DNA from 4 places in the Vibrio sp. KUL70 genome. Region 1 is predicted to be linked to each of the others. Evidence: predicted binding sites of a transcription regulator. Region 1 holds the regulator's gene; each other region holds the start of a gene.
The links. The regulator PurR, encoded in region 1, represses purine synthesis genes. The targets are predictions, from matches to a motif close to TNANGNAAACGTTTNCNTNA.
Positions count from the first base shown of each region.

Region 2: a site for PurR is predicted at 1,979-1,998, ahead of AC6I7V_RS10650 (NCS2 family permease). Genes of this name have one in related genera too.
Region 3: a site for PurR is predicted at 1,944-1,963, ahead of AC6I7V_RS19735 (formate--tetrahydrofolate ligase). Genes of this name have one in related genera too.
Region 4: a site for PurR is predicted at 1,779-1,798, ahead of purT (formate-dependent phosphoribosylglycinamide formyltransferase). Genes of this name have one in related genera too.

Region 1 is NZ_AP045834.1:1,106,765-1,110,983, reverse strand. It holds gene torR (two-component system response regulator TorR) at 1-179, opposite strand, end outside; gene torD (molecular chaperone TorD) at 436-1,083, shown strand; gene purR (HTH-type transcriptional repressor PurR) at 1,405-2,409, shown strand; cyclic di-GMP riboswitch class I at 2,581-2,665, shown strand; gene AC6I7V_RS05075 (TfoX/Sxy family DNA transformation protein) at 2,794-3,384, shown strand; partial or broken gene AC6I7V_RS05070 (IS1182 family transposase) at 3,502-4,219, shown strand, end outside.
Region 2 is NZ_AP045834.1:2,411,324-2,415,542, reverse strand. It holds gene AC6I7V_RS10660 (aminoacyl-histidine dipeptidase) at 1-893, opposite strand, end outside; gene vcdP (small protein VcdP) at 1,349-1,438, shown strand; gene AC6I7V_RS10650 (NCS2 family permease) at 2,019-3,308, shown strand; gene gpt (xanthine phosphoribosyltransferase) at 3,373-3,837, shown strand; gene frsA (esterase FrsA) at 3,926-4,219, shown strand, end outside.
Region 3 is NZ_AP045835.1:1,296,970-1,301,188, forward strand. It holds gene AC6I7V_RS19735 (formate--tetrahydrofolate ligase) at 164-1,912, opposite strand; gene AC6I7V_RS19740 (inosine/guanosine kinase) at 2,165-3,469, opposite strand; gene AC6I7V_RS19745 (CreA family protein) at 3,605-4,078, opposite strand.
Region 4 is NZ_AP045834.1:1,717,191-1,721,409, forward strand. It holds gene AC6I7V_RS07440 (LrgB family protein) at 1-491, shown strand, start outside; gene cdd (cytidine deaminase) at 808-1,695, shown strand; gene purT (formate-dependent phosphoribosylglycinamide formyltransferase) at 1,865-3,040, shown strand; gene AC6I7V_RS07455 (thiopurine S-methyltransferase) at 3,151-3,804, opposite strand; gene AC6I7V_RS07460 (RelA/SpoT domain-containing protein) at 4,086-4,219, shown strand, end outside.

The DNA.
Region 1 (4,219 bases):
TCTTCGCCTGGTAAGTTGATGTCCAGCATAATGAGATCTACGTTATTTTCTTCTAAAACATTTCTCATTTGAGCGCCGCTTTCTGCTTCGCTTACTGTGTAACCCTCATTCTGGAAATATCCAACCAGCTTACTACGGGTTACCACATCATCTTCAACGACTAATACGTGATAGCTCATCTACACCACTTTTCTTATTTAATAGTTTCAGTGACCATTCTATTCATAACTAGTAACAATTCTAGTAGTAGGTAAGATAAAAGCCAGAAACCTGAATTTTTTTTGATACAAGACAATCTTAAACCTTGCTATTTACCCCCCATCGCAATTCAATATAGGCATTACTACTAACGAGTGACTTTGCAGTTAGCAAATACAAGGGTTAGTAAGCCTTCGTACCGCAGATATTACGAAAGACGATATTAGGATTATTGAGATGAAAGAAACCAAAGCGTTCAATGAACAACGAGCTGAAATCTACTGGTGGCTATCGAGCCTGTTCGCGAAAGAACTGACTCAAGAAGAATTGGAGAAATACCACTCGGTTGAGATTCGTTCGTTTTTAACCGGCCTCGGCGACAACGAGACGCTTAAGCCATCAATCAATAACCTAGTAGATGCACTTAACCGATTACAGAACCGTGAAGATGCTCAATTAGAGCTTTCATCCGATTTTTGCGAGCTGTTCTTAAAGTCGGATAAGTACGGTGCTCTGCCGTACGCTTCTATTTATCTAGACAAAAGTGGACTACTGAATGCGAAACCAGCTCAAGACATGGAAGCCATCATGGCGTCTTACGGCATCGCCGTAAACCAAGATCTAAAAGAGCCTGCTGACCACTTAGCCATTGAGTTAGATTTCCTAGGTAACATCATTATTCGCTCCAACGACCTTGAGAGTGAACAAGATCTAGAAACGGCTTTCGCTACACAACACGAGTTTGTTGAACAACAGCTCCTTAGTTGGGTTCCACAGTTCGCAGTAAAATGCCGTGAATTTGATGAGTTTGGTTTTTACGCATGTGTTGCAGAATTGCTAGTCGCTTTCTGTAAACTTGACGCACAATATTTAGCTGGTGAATAAATTCACTGATGACTAAGGGTACAATTTAGGTAGAATGTGACAACTCACCCAGATTTCTGGGTGAATTTTATTGCGAGTATTTTCTAGTCAGTCTAAAATTGTGACCGCAAACGATAAAATATGAAACATTCTCGAAATGCTATGCTTTAAATTAGCTAAGAGCATTTCGGTGTTAAGACAAGCCGCTCTCATAAGCGGTTTTTTGTTTTTTAGCACTTTAGTACCGAGAGAGCCCTCCATATTCTAAGCTCTTGTTCTGGTAGCTTTAAACGGCTACTTGCTCCGTACTGCTGAGGAAGTAGCTATCAATAGGATAAAGCCATGGCAACTATAAAAGATGTCGCTCGCTTAGCCGGCGTATCAACAACCACCGTTTCTCACGTGATCAACAAGACACGTTTCGTCGCAGAAGCGACTCAAGAAAAAGTAAACAAAGCCGTCGATGAACTAAATTATGCACCAAGTGCTGTTGCTCGTAGCCTGAAATGTAACTCTACGCGCACAATCGGTATGCTAGTGACTCAATCAACCAACCTATTCTTCTCTGAAGTGATCGATGGTGTAGAGAGCTACTGTTACCGTCAAGGCTACACGCTGATTCTATGTAACACAGGTGGTATCTACGAAAAGCAACGCGACTACATCCGAATGCTTGCTGAAAAACGCGTAGACGGTATCTTGGTAATGTGTTCTGACTTGACTGAAGAACTGCGTGAAATGCTTGACCGCCACGCAGACATTCCAAAAGTTGTTATGGACTGGGGCCCAGAGAGTTCACAAGCGGATAAAATCATCGACAACTCAGAAGAAGGTGGCTACCTCGCCACTAAATACCTGGTTGAACGAGGACATGATCGTATTGCTTGTCTAAGTGGACATTTGGATAAAGCGGCATGTGTAGAGCGTATCGCGGGTTATCGTCGTGCTCTTGAAGAAGCAAACATTCAAACAGATGACAATCTAATTCTTGAAGGTAACTTCGAATGTGACACCGCAGTTATCGCGGCAGATAAAATCGTTTCAATGGAGAATCGCCCGACAGCAGTATTCTGTTTTAACGATACTATGGCACTTGGTCTTATGAGCCGTCTGCAGCAGCAAGGCATTAAGATCCCAGAAGACATTTCAGTGATTGGTTACGACAATATTGAGCTGGCAGAGTACTTCTCACCACCGTTGACAACTGTTCACCAGCCAAAGCGTCGTGTCGGCAAAAACGCATTTGAAATCTTGTTGGAACGCATTAAAGACAAAGATCACGAAAAACGCGTGTTCGAAATGCATCCAGAGATCATTGAGCGAGCTACAGTTAAAACGTTAAAATAACGTAAACTTTAGAGAAATCTAATAAAACGCACCGCTTGGTGCGTTTTTTTTATTCTGACAAAGTAAAAACCTTGTTGCATATAAAGACAACAATTAACTGAATTAAGATCACATTTTGGAATAACAAGTGTGAACCTCATTCAACAAAAAACTTTATTCTTCGTTATACAGTCACGCACAGGGCAAATCACTTGAAAGGGTGAGACGCAAAGCCTCCGGCCTAACCCATTATTGGTATGGTAGCGGGGTTACCGATGGCAAAATGCAGTATTTCCTACCTTTAGTAGTAATTTACGGCTTATTGACAATTTTATTGCGACATTTTGCTAATCTCTCGGACCTGCTTATTTGGTGGCGTAATTCAAATACACCGAGATAAACAATATGGATAAACCGATACTCAAGGACTCAATGAAGTTATTTGAGCCACTTGGAAAGATTAAGTCACGCTCAATGTTTGGCGGTTTTGGCCTATTTGCCGACGACACGATGTTTGCACTGGTCGTTAACAATCAATTACACATTCGAGCTGACAAAAATACTACTTCAAAATTTGAACAACAGGGTTTCGAACCTTACGTATACAAAAAACGCGGATTCCCAGTCGTTACTAAGTATTTTGCTCTTCCAGAAGATCTCTGGCAGACTCAAGAACGTATTATCGAACTGGCAAAAGCGTCCCTTGACTGTGCCAAAAAAGAGAAGCAAATCCAATCATCAGCGAAGCCTACACGATTAAAAGATTTGCCCAACCTTCGACTTGCCACAGAGCGTATGTTGAAAAAAGCGGGCATCGATACCGTCGAGAGCTTGTATGAGTCAGGTTCTGTTAATGCATACAAAGCAATAAAAGAGTCTCACTCATCCAGTGTCAGCTTAGAGCTGCTTTGGGCACTTGAAGGTGCCATCAACGGTACTCATTGGTCGGTCATACCTCAACAACGACGCGATGAGCTTATCAACTCTATCAATTAAGTCCACCTCACTTAATTGTCAAAAGCCACATCAATGTGGCTCAGACTGCTGACAAAGGTCTAGCTTTCAAGCTAGACCTTTGATCTAATAGGGGTATCGAAATATGGATATCTCACTATGCTTCAAGAGCCTTCACCTCAACAATATGAACTCGAAATGGTCACCATGGAACAGCTCGTTCCTCAGAACCATTTAGTTCGTAAGATAGATAAAGCCATCGACTTCGAGTTTATCCGTAATGAAGTCGCTCACCTCTACTGTAAAGACAACGGTCGCCCACCTGTTGACCCTGTACGCCTGTTTAAAATCATCCTGCTTGGTTACCTCTTCGGAATAAAAAAGCGAGCGACAACTCGTGAAAGAGATTGAAGTCAATGTCGCTTATCGATGGTTCCTGCGTATGTCACTGACAGAGAAAGTTATCCATGCATCGACACTCAGCCAAAACCGTATTCGCCGCTTTAATGGTACCGATGTGTTTGAGCGTATCTTTATCAATATCGTAGAGCAGGCAATGGCGAAAGGTTTGGTCGCAGGCCAAGAACTATTTACTGACAGCACGCACCTAAAAGCCAATGCCAACAAAAATAAGCACACGAACAAAGTGACTAAGGTTCGCGCCAGTGCTTATCTTGATATGCTCGATGAAGATGTCGCGCTAGACCGAGAGAAAGAGGGTAAGAAACCTCTAAAGTCACGTACCGCTGAGCCTAAAACTAAGAGCACCAAAACGAGTACTACCGACCCGGAAAGTGGCTTCATGACTCGAGATAATAAGCCCCAAGGCTTCTTCTATCTCGACCACCGTACAGTGGATGGACAGCATGGCATTATC
Region 2 (4,219 bases), 1.3 Mb from region 1:
ACTTTACCTAGCTCTGTTGAAAGAAGCTCCGTGTAGTAGTTGTATAGCGAAGCCAGTTTTTCTTGGTTTGCAGCGGGTACTGCAACTGTTACGAAGCCTTCACGAGGAATTGCGTTACGTAAGCTGCCGCCTTTGAATTCGACGATACGTAGGTCCAGCTCTTTTGCGTGACCAGCTAGGAAACGAGCAAGCAGTTTGTTCGCGTTTGCACGACCTGTGTGAATATCACAACCTGAGTGGCCGCCTTTCAGACCTTTTAGCGTTAGCTTGCGAGTTACGAAATCTGCTGGGATTGCAGTACGGGCAACGTTAAACTTCATCGCACCGTCGATACCGCCAGCACAACCCATGTACACTTCACCTTCTTGCTCTGAATCGGTATTAAGAAGGATTTCACCCTCTAACCAGCCCGCTTCAAGACCGAACGCACCAGTCATACCTGCTTCTTCGTCTACTGTTAGTAGAACTTCGATTGGGCCATGTTTAATGTCGTTTGATGCTAGAACCGCTAAGCATGATGCCATACCCATACCGTTGTCTGCGCCAAGCGTTGTGCCTTTTGCCGTTACCCATTCACCGTCGATGTACGGTTGGATAGGATCTTTAGTGAAGTCGTGAATCGTGTCTTCGTTCTTTTGAGGAACCATATCGATGTGAGCTTGCAGTACCACACCTTTTTTGTTTTCCATACCCGGTGTTGCAGGCTTCTTGATGAACACGTTGCCCGTTGGGTCACGACGAACATCTAGGCCCTGTTCTGTTGCCCAGGCAATAATGTATTGAGCAAGCTCTTCTTCGTGTTTTGATGGGTGTGGGATTGAGCAAATTTTATCGAAAAACTGCCAAAGTGGGGCAGGGGATAATTTACTGATCTCAGAATGGAATTCAGACACGGATAACTCCTTTTTTATTTAATAACCATATCTTTAGGTAAAAGTTGCTTTGTACAAAGGACAATTATCTAGAAATATAGGTCTGTTTTGATGCCGACAGCATACCATTTGAGCGGGTAGACGAGTAGCGGTAGTCGCGGGCAATTGTTTCAAAGTTTGAAAAGAGATTTGTTGCTCTGATCAAAAATAGGCGCTCAGTTGCTTAATAAGTTTCCATGCAAACGTTTTTATCGTTCTTTTGTGTAATTTAATTACATTTTGAATTTGTTATCTGGTCTTTTTTGATAAAAAATGTGATTTAGTGCAAGATTTTCTTGTAATCTTTTTTCTTTAAGGTATATTAATAACCAACTTCTGAGATGAAGAGTAAATGCTCAAAGGATGAGTCCGTTTATCGCCTCCAAGGAACCGAGAAATCAAAAGTGTTTTTTAATTGATTTATTAAGGTGATAGTTATGAAAGGTTTACCATCTGCAACGTTCTGGCTTAACAGCTCTGTTTACACTAGCAACTTTGCATACCCAACTAGCTTTGGTTACAAGTAACCTGAGCGTGTGACTTGAACAGTTTGTTCACCCCTATATATTGGAATTTTTTACAACCCTCTGGTTGACTGATTCTACCGCCACTCATAGTTGAGTGGCGTTTTTTTTGCCTGCTGTTTTCCATCACCGTTCCAATGCTCGATTTGTGACCTTAATACTGTGTCCTCAGGCTCTCTTTCTGCGCTATTTTTGATCACTGATTTAATGTAATTGGTAGCATAATGTTTGGTTGAATTTTGAACTGTAACTGTTCGGAATTTTCATTATTACTGGATCTGTTGAAAAATGGGGCAATTTTATGACTTTTATCGTACGCTACTTGCCTAACCTTCCATGTGAACTTTTTGCATAGTTCAAAAAAACACCACTTGCTTTTAGTTTTTTGTTTGTTTTAAGTATCTGTTAAATATTGTTTTTTTATGCTTTTAATGGCGTTTTTTAATCGATCTGTTTCATACGTTTTCACCATTAATATTAGTTAGAGTCTTAATTCTATCTGGAATTTGTTATTTGATAACTTTATAATCCTGAGCCAATCGATTACGCAACCGTTTACTTTTTACCCTTATAGGATTCGATAATGTTCGAAAAGCTATTTAAACTCAGTGAAAATGGCACCAATGTGCGCACTGAAATCATCGCCGGTCTAACGACCTTCCTTACGATGGCTTACATCATTTTTGTAAACCCAATGATCTTAGCTGATGCTGGTATGGATCACGGCGCTGTATTTGTAGCAACCTGTTTAGCTGCGGCTATTGGCTGTTTCATCATGGGCTTTGTTGCCAATTACCCAATTGCTCAAGCACCAGGTATGGGGCTGAATGCGTTCTTTACCTACGCCGTTGTAATGGGCATGGGTTACACGTGGCAGGTGGCTTTGGCTGCGGTATTCGTATCGGGCGTTATCTTCATTTTTCTAAGTATTTTTAAAGTTCGCGAATGGATCATTAACTCGATTCCTATGTCACTGCGCGTGGGTATCTCTGCGGGTATCGGTCTTTTCCTTGCCTTTATCGCTCTAAGCAACGCTGGTATCGTGGTTTCTAACCCAGCAACCAAAGTATCACTAGGTGACATTACAGCGATTGGCCCTATTTTGGGTGCACTTGGTTTCTTCTTAACGGTTGCACTGGTTCACCGTGGTGTGAAAGGTGCTGTAATGATCGCGATTCTTGCTATCACAGCGATTGCAATCATTGTTGGTGATGTGCAATACGGTGGTATTATTTCTACGCCACCAAGTCTAGCGCCAACATTCATGCAGCTTGATTTCTCTGCTGTATTTGAAATCGGTATGATCTCGGTTGTGTTTGCTTTCCTATTCGTCGACCTATTTGACACGGCGGGAACGTTAGTTGGTGTTGCAACTAAAGCAAACCTAATTAAAGAAGACGGTAAACTTCCTCGTCTGAACAAAGCACTGCTTGCTGACTCAACCGCAACGTCAATTGGTGCTCTTCTAGGTACATCAAACACCACTTCTTACGTGGAGAGTGTTTCAGGTGTTGCAGAGGGTGGTCGTACCGGTCTAACGGCTGTTGTTGTAGGCGTACTTTTCCTTCTTGCTCTATTCTTCTCACCTCTAGCGGGTATGATTCCAGCGTACGCAACGTCAGGTGCACTATTCTATGTAGCCATTCTGATGATGTCTGGTCTGGTTGGTATTGATTGGCGTGATATTACAGAAGCAGCTCCAGTCGTGGTAACATGTCTGCTTATGCCGTTGACGTACTCTATTGCAGAGGGTATCTCTCTAGGCTTCATCGCTTACGCTGCAATTAAGCTGCTAAGTGGTAAAGGTCGCGACGTTTCTATTGCCGTTTGGGTAATGTCATTGATCTTTATCCTTAAGTACATCTTCGCTTAATCGCTTGCAGAGGCCAAGTTGATATGGCCTCTAACAACATGACAATTTATTAGGTTTAATTACTATGAGTAACAAATTCATCATCACATGGGACAACATGCAATCTTACTGCCGTGAACTGGCTGCTAAGCAAATGCCTGCAGAACAGTGGAAGGGTATCTGGGCAGTAAGTCGTGGTGGCTTAGTACCAGGTGCAATCTTGGCTCGTGAGTTAGGTATTCGTTACGTTGATACAATTTGTATTTCTAGCTACGACCACGATCACCAACGTGATATGACTGTCGTTAAAGCGCCAGAGGGTGACGGTGAAGGTTTCCTAATCGTTGAAGACCTAGTAGACAGCGGTGACACTGCACGTAAACTGCGTGAAATGTACCCTAAAGCGAAGCTAATCGCGGTATGTGCTAAGCCTTCAGGTGCAGCGCTACTCGACGATTACATTGTTGATATCGCTCAAGACACATGGATTGAACAGCCGTGGGATCTAAGCCTAGGTTACATTGAGCCAGTAAATCGCAAGTCAAAATAAGCATAATCTGTGTTTTTTGAGAAATGACCCTTTATAGGGTCATTTTTTTTTATATTATTACAGTCATCATCCTCGACTGAGAATCCCCATGTCGTTATCTGAAGAAACCAGTAAAAACCTATCTGAAACTCTATTTGTCAAACATAAACAGGCGAAAGAGACCTCAATGCTGACGCAATATATGCCGAGCTCTGTCGACATGCTTGAACAGAAGCATGAACAACAAGACAGCGCGTGGTATCGAAACCTGCGCCGCATGCAGTGGGTCTGGCAAGGGGTAAACCCGATTGAACAAGAAGCGGTGTTGTCACGCATTGCATCATCGACCCATTCGCGTACGACAGATGATTGGTTGGATACCGTCATGGGCTACCGCAGTGGT
Region 3 (4,219 bases), on a different replicon from region 1:
ATTTAGTGGGGGTATTAATGTGATCTTCACCCAGAACTTAAGAGCTCGATCTCCTAGGTGAGAGGTATGTGTGCAATTTGTTGCTTTTGTGTGCAAATTTCAGGTTATCTTACACTCACCGTGACGATAACCTGCAATTTGCTGTTTCAAGCGCCTATAAACGCTAACTTAAGCCTGTAATTTCGCCATGCTCGTTAATATCTAAAGACATAAACGCTGGTCTATCAGGAAGCCCTGGCATGGTCATTACGTTCCCACATAACGCATAAACAAATCCTGCTCCTGCACAGAGCTTGAGTTCTCGCACAGGAACATCAAACTGAGTTGGGGCGCCTTTAATATGTGCTTCCGTTGAAATCGACAATGGTGTTTTAGCTAGACATACCGAAAGGTGGTCAAAGCCATGCTTTTTGAACTCTGTCAGTTGCGATTTGGCTTTGTCAGACAACGTCAAACTGGCTGCGCCGTAACCCACTTCCGCGACAGCCATCAATTTCTCTTCGAGTGACTGTTCTGTTGTATACAGGGGCTTAAATTGTGCAGGTTTTTCGCAAGCTGCGACGACCGCTTTGGCTAAATCCGTTGCGCCTTTTCCGCCTCTACCGAACGCCTCGCTCACCGCCACTGATATGGTGTCGTCGTACTCACGGATCACTGTGGCTAGTTGTTCGAGTTCTTGGTCTGAGTCTTGTGGGAATCGGTTGATAGCAACCACAATAGGAACGCCATATTTCTTAACGTTATCAATATGCCATTTAAGGTTTTCAAAACCCGCAACAAGAGCATCAGGGTCGTCGTGGAAGATCGAATCAGGTAGTGGTGTACCTGGCCTTAAATCGTACAACCCCGAATTTGCTTTTAGGCCTCTAAGCGTTGCTACAATCACTGCGCAGTCTGGTGACTGTTTGGCGGCAGTAGCTTTGATATTGCACGCCTTCTCAAAGCCCATATCAGAACCGAAACCACCTTCAGTTACGACGTAATCTGCCAACTTGAGGGCGATATTGTCAGCAATGATCGACGAGTTACCATGAGCAATATTGGCAAAGGGGCCTGCGTGAATCAGGGTAGGGACGCCTTCTAATGTCTGCATTAATGTTGGCTCGATAGCATCCTTCATTGTCACTGTCATTGCGCCAGCAACTTGGAAGTCTTCAGCTGTTAGTGGCTCACCGTTTCGATTGTAAGCCAATACAATGCGTCCGATGCGTTTACGCAGGTCTTGTAAGTTCTCTGCGAGCGCGAGAATGGCCATAAGCTCTGAGGCAGCTGAAATATCAAAGCCGTCTTCACGCTCAAAGCCATTAATGGTTTTACCGTCTTCGTTTTGACCGATGGTAACCATACGTAGAGCACGATCGTTATGATCGAGAACCCGTCGCCAAACGACACGTTTAGGGTCAATATTGAGCGCTTTTAAGCCAGAGCGTTGTTCAAAGGCTTTCGTTCCTTCTCGCTGCTCATGATACAAACGAGCGTCGATAGCTGCCGATGCAAGGTTATGGGCCGCGGTAACAGAATGAATATCTCCAGTCAGATGGAGGTTCAATTGTTCCATAGGGGCGACTTGAGAATAACCACCGCCCGCAGCACCGCCTTTGACCCCAAATACTGGCCCCATTGAAGGTTGACGAATACAAGCCATAACTGACTGATTAATCGCTGCTAAACCTTGGCTCAAACCGATTGTTGTGACGGTTTTCCCTTCACCAAGTGGCGTTGGTGTAATTGCGGTAACAAGGATCAGCTTACCTTTTGGTTTCTCTTCGAGACGCTTTAGGCTTTCTAAAGAGACTTTCGCTTTGTGTAATCCGAGAGGTTGGAATTCTTCAGTGGTTAAGCCCGCACCGAGAGCAATATCACGGATGTTCTTAAGTGAAGAGGAGCGGCAAATTTCAATATCAGACAGCATATTAAATCCTTATGTTGAAACCGATAAGGTGGTACGAAAACGTTTGCGTGGCGATAATACTGTATAAATCGACTATGTAAAGGCTAAACACGCGAAGTATGTGCTGGAAGATACCAGATTTAGTGAGTCATTGCGCGAGATCAAATCTAGTGATGACAACTCATCATGGTTACTGAGGTCTCCTATTGAGTCAGTCGAAAATAAAAAGGGTTGCATAGTGCAACCCTTAATAGAAAAACGTAGATCCTGTGATTAACGATCCCAGTATGCTTCTTCTAAGCTGTCTTCACGCTCTGGAAGCGCGCGACCAAGGCGCGGAGAGTGTTGTGTTAGAACTTCGTAACTTACACGGTTAGCGTACTTACAGATCTGTGACAGCGACGAGTAAGTCATATAAGGCTGATCGTGTTTAGACGAGTTTGGCACGTTCATGTAGTGGTGGCTATTTGCAGCCATATCATGAAGCAGGGCAGACAATGCAGCATCACCCGCGCCATTGGTGTTCTTAATCTCTAGCGGACCACCAAGGTAAGGTCCAATGTGAGAGTACACTTTAACGGGATTGCTACAGTCTGCCTTACGCATCGCGCGGCTAAATTCATATTTATTAAATTCTGGGATGTTTCCTGGAAGAAGAGGCAGCTCAGTTTCACGTTTCGCTGTTTCGTCTGTGTAACCTGCCATGTATAGGCCAACAGGACCTGCCGTACACAGAACTAAATCTACCCACTCCAGCGCTTTATCAGCTGCAAGTAGAGGATCTTTCTCGCCGGTTAGTGCTTGGCCTTCCTCTTCGTTCATCGCAATGATAGAGATATTCTCTTTGATGTAGTCTTGCCACCACTCAGCGTTACCTTCGATTACCCACTTAGTGCCTAACGTCAGTACCACTGGCACGTTGTTTTCTTTAGCAATCTCGATAGCACGAGCGACCGCTTTTGGCATTGGATCTTCTGGTTTACCACGCATTAGGTATGAAGAAACCACCAATGCAGAAGCCTTTTCAAATACATCTTCAGGGATGCTATCTGGACGCAGGTTATTCATTTCACCTTCGTTGATCGCAAACGTACGCTCACCATCATCAGAAATAAGGGTGTAACAACGACCGATAGAGCCTTCGACTGTCTGTAGATGGTTTAAGTTCATACGTGAAGAAGTGCGGCATAGGTAACGGTATGCAAATGAACCAACTTCGATATTACGTGACATAACACCTAGAAGTACCGATTTGCTGTCTGCTAGCACAGAGTAATTGTGCAGAGTATTACCAATGGTATCACCTGGATATTGATGCGTGATTAGACCGCTCTCTACAAGTTCTTCGTATAGGGCATCAGCTTTGCTCTCTTCTAAAACGAGAGAGTGACCTTTACTCAGCTCGTATTTAGCAAGGAACTCATCAGAAACACGCGCTTCGATATCTACAATTGTTTGACCAACACCAACAATAATCGGGCGAAACAGTTTTGGCGTTTCCTTCATCTGGTTGATGAGTGGATCACGGGCGTGTGTAGGGAAGTAGTGCTTAGATTTGCGCTGTCCAGGAAATTTCATAAGAAAATTACAGTGAGAAAATTTTGCCGTATGATATCACAGTTTTTTGTAATATCTTTCATTTTTATTACATTCAGACTCACCTGTACATTGTGTGTACAGGTGAGCGGGTAGCAGAAAACGAGTGGCTTATTTTTACTTTTCAGATGATGTTGCCGGCTCTATGTAAGCATCGGTGCCCCAAAGTGGAACAGTTGAAAGACTGTGCTTGAAGCTACCTTCTGTCTCCTTGGTTGTGTAAGACAGATACAGCAAGGTTTGGTTGTCTGCATCGTAAATGCGTCTTACCTTCATTGTCTTAAAGAAAATGCTTTTTGACTGCTTGAAGACCACTTCACCAGACGCGCTCTTATCTATTTTCGCAATCATCTCAGGAGTGATATCACCCGTTTGACGACATGAGATCGAGCTGTCACTTGGGTCTGCCAGTGAGAAATCCGCCTTGATAGAAGCGATGTGACAGGTGACTCCTGGGATTTTTTCATCGTCGAGGTGAGAGATCTTAATATCTTTCAAAGTGAAGAAACCAAGTGATACGTCACCAACTTCGTTATCTGAACAACCAGCCAACATGGTTATAATACCTAATGCGATTAGGGCTTTTTTCATAAGAAGTCCTTTTAATTTATAGAGTTCTAATTACTATAAGGAGTATTGAAAGCTTGAATACGAGTGTAGAGCTTTTCGCTCTATTCGAAAAGGTAGTATTGGGAGAACCTTAATTTATGAAGCATTTAAAGTACTTGTTGG
Region 4 (4,219 bases), 610 kb from region 1:
CCGTTGTTGCGCTTGCTTACCCACTGTATGAACAACTCCCACAGATAAGAGCTAACTGGCGCATTATCACCTTTGCGAGTCTGCTAGGTAGCGTGATGTCGATGCTAAGCGCTGTATTAATCGCTGCAGCTTTTCATGCAGACCTTGGCTTAATTGCCAGTTTACTCGGTAAATCGGTGACGACTCCTATCGCAATGGAAGTGTCTAGTCATCTTGGTGGTGAAGCTGCCATAGCCGCGATCTTAGTGCTTTTGGTTGGACTTTTCGGGGCAATTTTCGCCTATCCAATCTACAACCTGATCGGTATTAAGAGCCCTATCGCTCGTGGACTTACGATGGGAACCGTATCACACGCATTAGGTACAGCGACTAGCGCCGAGAAAGATCCACGAGATGCAGCATTTAGCTCTCTGGCATTAGTTCTGTGTGGTGTTATCACCTCGATATTAGCACCTTCAATGTTCTCATTGGTGCTATGGATATACTCCTAATAGCAAAATACTTAACTTGAAGTAGCTGATAGTCAATCTATGTCATTGCTAATTCCCGAACAAAATCAGAGCGCTTTTCCAACAAATCTTTAGGAAATGCGCTCTTTTTTTCAGCTAAACTATTTATTCATGCAATGTGATGCACCCATCAATTTGTGACTTTAATTACACTTTGCTGGCTGCAAACGATTTCATTTGTGACCTCACTCTAATTGTGCAACACAATGTAACAAGCAACATACATTGGTGACCTCGATCACAGAAAGTTTCTGGGTATTGCATAAACTTAAAGCCTAAGGTCAATTAAGGATTCAACATGAACAGTCGTATTACCCTGGCGCTGGAAAGTGCTCCAGCTTCATTGAAAGCACTTTTAAGTGACATCGTATTAGCAGACAACTTTGACGCCACCATCTCTAAAGAGCAGTTTCAAAGCTTGCTAGATGCAAGCGGTCTTTCTGATAAAGAAGTTCGTCTAGCTTTACTGCCAATCGCAGCTGCGTTCTCTTACGCACCACTTTCTGATTTCTACGTTGGCGCAGTAGTGCGCGGCCTATCTGGTCACATCTACTTCGGTGCAAACATGGAGATTGCAGGTGCACAGCTAGGTCAAACGGTACACGCAGAACAAGCGGCAATCAGTCACGCTTGGATGAAAGGTGAAAAAGGACTTTCTGATATCACCATCAACTACAGCCCTTGTGGTCACTGTCGTCAATTTATGAACGAATTGACTACGGCTAATGAGTTGAAAATCCAGTTACCAGAACGTGAAGAGCGTTCACTCCAAGATTATCTGCCCGACTCTTTCGGCCCTTCTGATCTTGGTATCACCGAAGGCCTGATGACAGAACTTGACCACAAGTACACGACTGAAGAGACAACACCTATTGTTGTTAAAGCTCTAGAGGCCATGAACCGCAGTCATGCCCCTTACACCAAAAACCTAAGCGGTGTTTCACTTCAACTTGCGTCGGGTGAGATCTTCTCAGGTGCATACGCAGAAAACGCGGCATTTAACCCGAGCTTGCCTCCACTTCAAGTAGCGATGATTCAAGTAATGCTGGCAGGTAATAACTTCGACCAAATCGAGAGTGCAGCTCTGGTTGAAAACGCACAAGGCAACATCAGTCACTTGGCAGAGACCCAATCAACGCTAGAAGCAATTAACCCAGATATCCCAGTCACTTACTTAGCAATATAACTGCATTAAGTTAACATGCGATTTACATAAGCAGCCCTCTTTTAGTCGGCTGCTTTTTTTATGCTTAAAATTCACTAAAACCATCACGCAAACGTTTGCTTTTGAGGTTGGAATGAGTATGATCTCCCCGTTCTCAAATACTCGTTCAACATGTTCGGAAGGAATAACTATGTTTGGTACCGCCACTCGTGACAATGCTACTCGTGTACTTCTATTGGGCTCTGGAGAGCTAGGCAAAGAAGTTGCTATTGAGTGTCAACGTTTAGGTTTAGAAGTGATCGCTTGTGATCGCTACCCAGATGCCCCTGCAATGCAAGTTGCTCATCGTAGTCATGTCCTAGACATGCTGGATGGCGATGCGCTTGAAGCTATCATTGAGCTAGAAAAGCCGGATTACGTAGTACCTGAAATTGAAGCCATCGCGACCAGCAAACTGGTTGAATTAGAAGAAAAAGGCTTAAACGTTGTTCCTACTGCGAATGCGACCAAGCTGACAATGAACCGTGAAGGGATTCGTCGCCTCGCAGCAGAAGAGCTGGAACTAATGACTTCACCTTATCGCTTCGCCGATAGTTTTGAAGATTTCTCTGCCGCGGTAGAATTTGTCGGTATCCCTTGTGTCGTCAAACCCGTAATGAGTTCTTCTGGCAAAGGTCAAAGTGTTATTAAGAGTGAAGACGATATCCAAAAAGCGTGGGACTACGCTCAAGAAGGAGGTCGTACTGGCGCTGGACGAGTCATCGTAGAGGGCTTTATCGACTTTGATTACGAAATCACCTTGCTGACAGTTCGAGCGGTGGACGGTATTCACTTCTGTGCGCCAATCGGCCACCGACAAGAAGACGGAGACTATCGCGAGTCATGGCAACCACAGGTGATGTCTGACAATGCACTTAAGGCAGCGCAATACACCGCTGGTAAAGTGGTTGACGCTCTAGGCGGCTACGGCATCTTTGGTGTAGAACTGTTCGTCAAAGGTGATCACGTGATCTTCAATGAGGTATCACCTCGTCCACACGATACCGGCCTAGTTACATTGCTGTCTCAGGACTCCTCTGAGTTTGCTCTGCACGTCCGCGCATTTACAGGCATGCCAATCAAGAATATCACTCAGTACGGCCCTTGTGCGTCTGCCGTTGTTCTTGGTCAGGGTACGTCGACAAATATTCGTTTCGAAGGTTTGGAAAACGCATTAAATGCTCCTCAAACTCAGGTTCGATTATTTGGTAAGCCAGACATCAATGGCCGCCGCCGCTTAGGTGTCGCCCTTACTCGCCGTGATAGTGTTGAGTCAGCGATTGAAGACGCCGTAGAAACCGCTTCTAAGATTAAAGTCATCTACTAGAGCCTGTAACCTTTATCGGTGACATTTGTTCGCGTACTCTCCAGCGGAAGAAAACCAAAGACGGGCTTCAATGCCCGTCTTTGTCGTTGCTAAATTGTATGCAGGTTTTATTAAGCCTGACACTCAATCAAGTAGACCTCTTCTGAGAAGCGAGACAAACCTTTCTTGGCGATCTTAGGATGATCGTCATCAGCAATATCTTGATTTAATTGTGTAATCTTGTATCCAGAGAATAGCTGCTCTACTTCATCTCTTGGTACGCTGAATGGAGGCCCACTCATCTCTTCTTGATCGTAATCCAGAGTCACCAATAAGATCTTACCACCCGGTTTTAGTAACTGCTTCAACCTAGCCACATACTGTACTCGCATCTCTTTAGGCAATGCCACTAAAGAAGCACGGTCGTAAATAGTATCAACTGCTTGAATCGGCGCTGTGAAGTAATCACCAGTGTAGATACTGAGTTCATCAAACTGGTACAACTCATGTTGACCATTAATCTGCGTCACCATCGGCGTATAAAAATGTTCCGAGAAAAATGCACGAACTGCGATTTGGCTTAGTTCAACACCCTGAACGTCTTGATGCTTAGACGCCAACCAAACCAAATCTTCGCTCTTACCACATAATGGAACAAAAACGCTCTTCGCGTCGCTCGGTTCAGTGTGCTTCCAAAACTCAATCAGCAGCGGATTCACATCTTCTAGGTGGAAACCAATTTGGTTTGCGGCCCATTTATTGTGCCAAAATTCAGGATTATTCATCTTTCGTTCATCTTGTTGATTCAATAATGCAAGGGTACAGGATAGACAGGTAAGAGCAACCTTGGCAGGCGTCAAAGTTCTTGAAAATGTGGTACTCACATTGGTTTAATTTGTCTATATGTTCACATATTAAGGCACGAAAAAACGTTAAGGTTGGTTTCTGTTCAAACGGCCCCATATCGTATTTAGAGACACTGCTATTTGAACAACAATTTGCTCTTAGCGTTACTGGTTACCCCTTTTAGTTTCACCGTTTTGTAACCTAGTATATTGGAGTTTGAATGAGTGTATTTCTCCGTACCACGGCACTAATGCTTCTTGTATTGAGCCGCGCGCCTGCATTCGCAGCAACTGTATCAACTAACTCAGCAGAACCAACTCGCACACCAGCACAAAACCAAGTGTCATCAAAAGT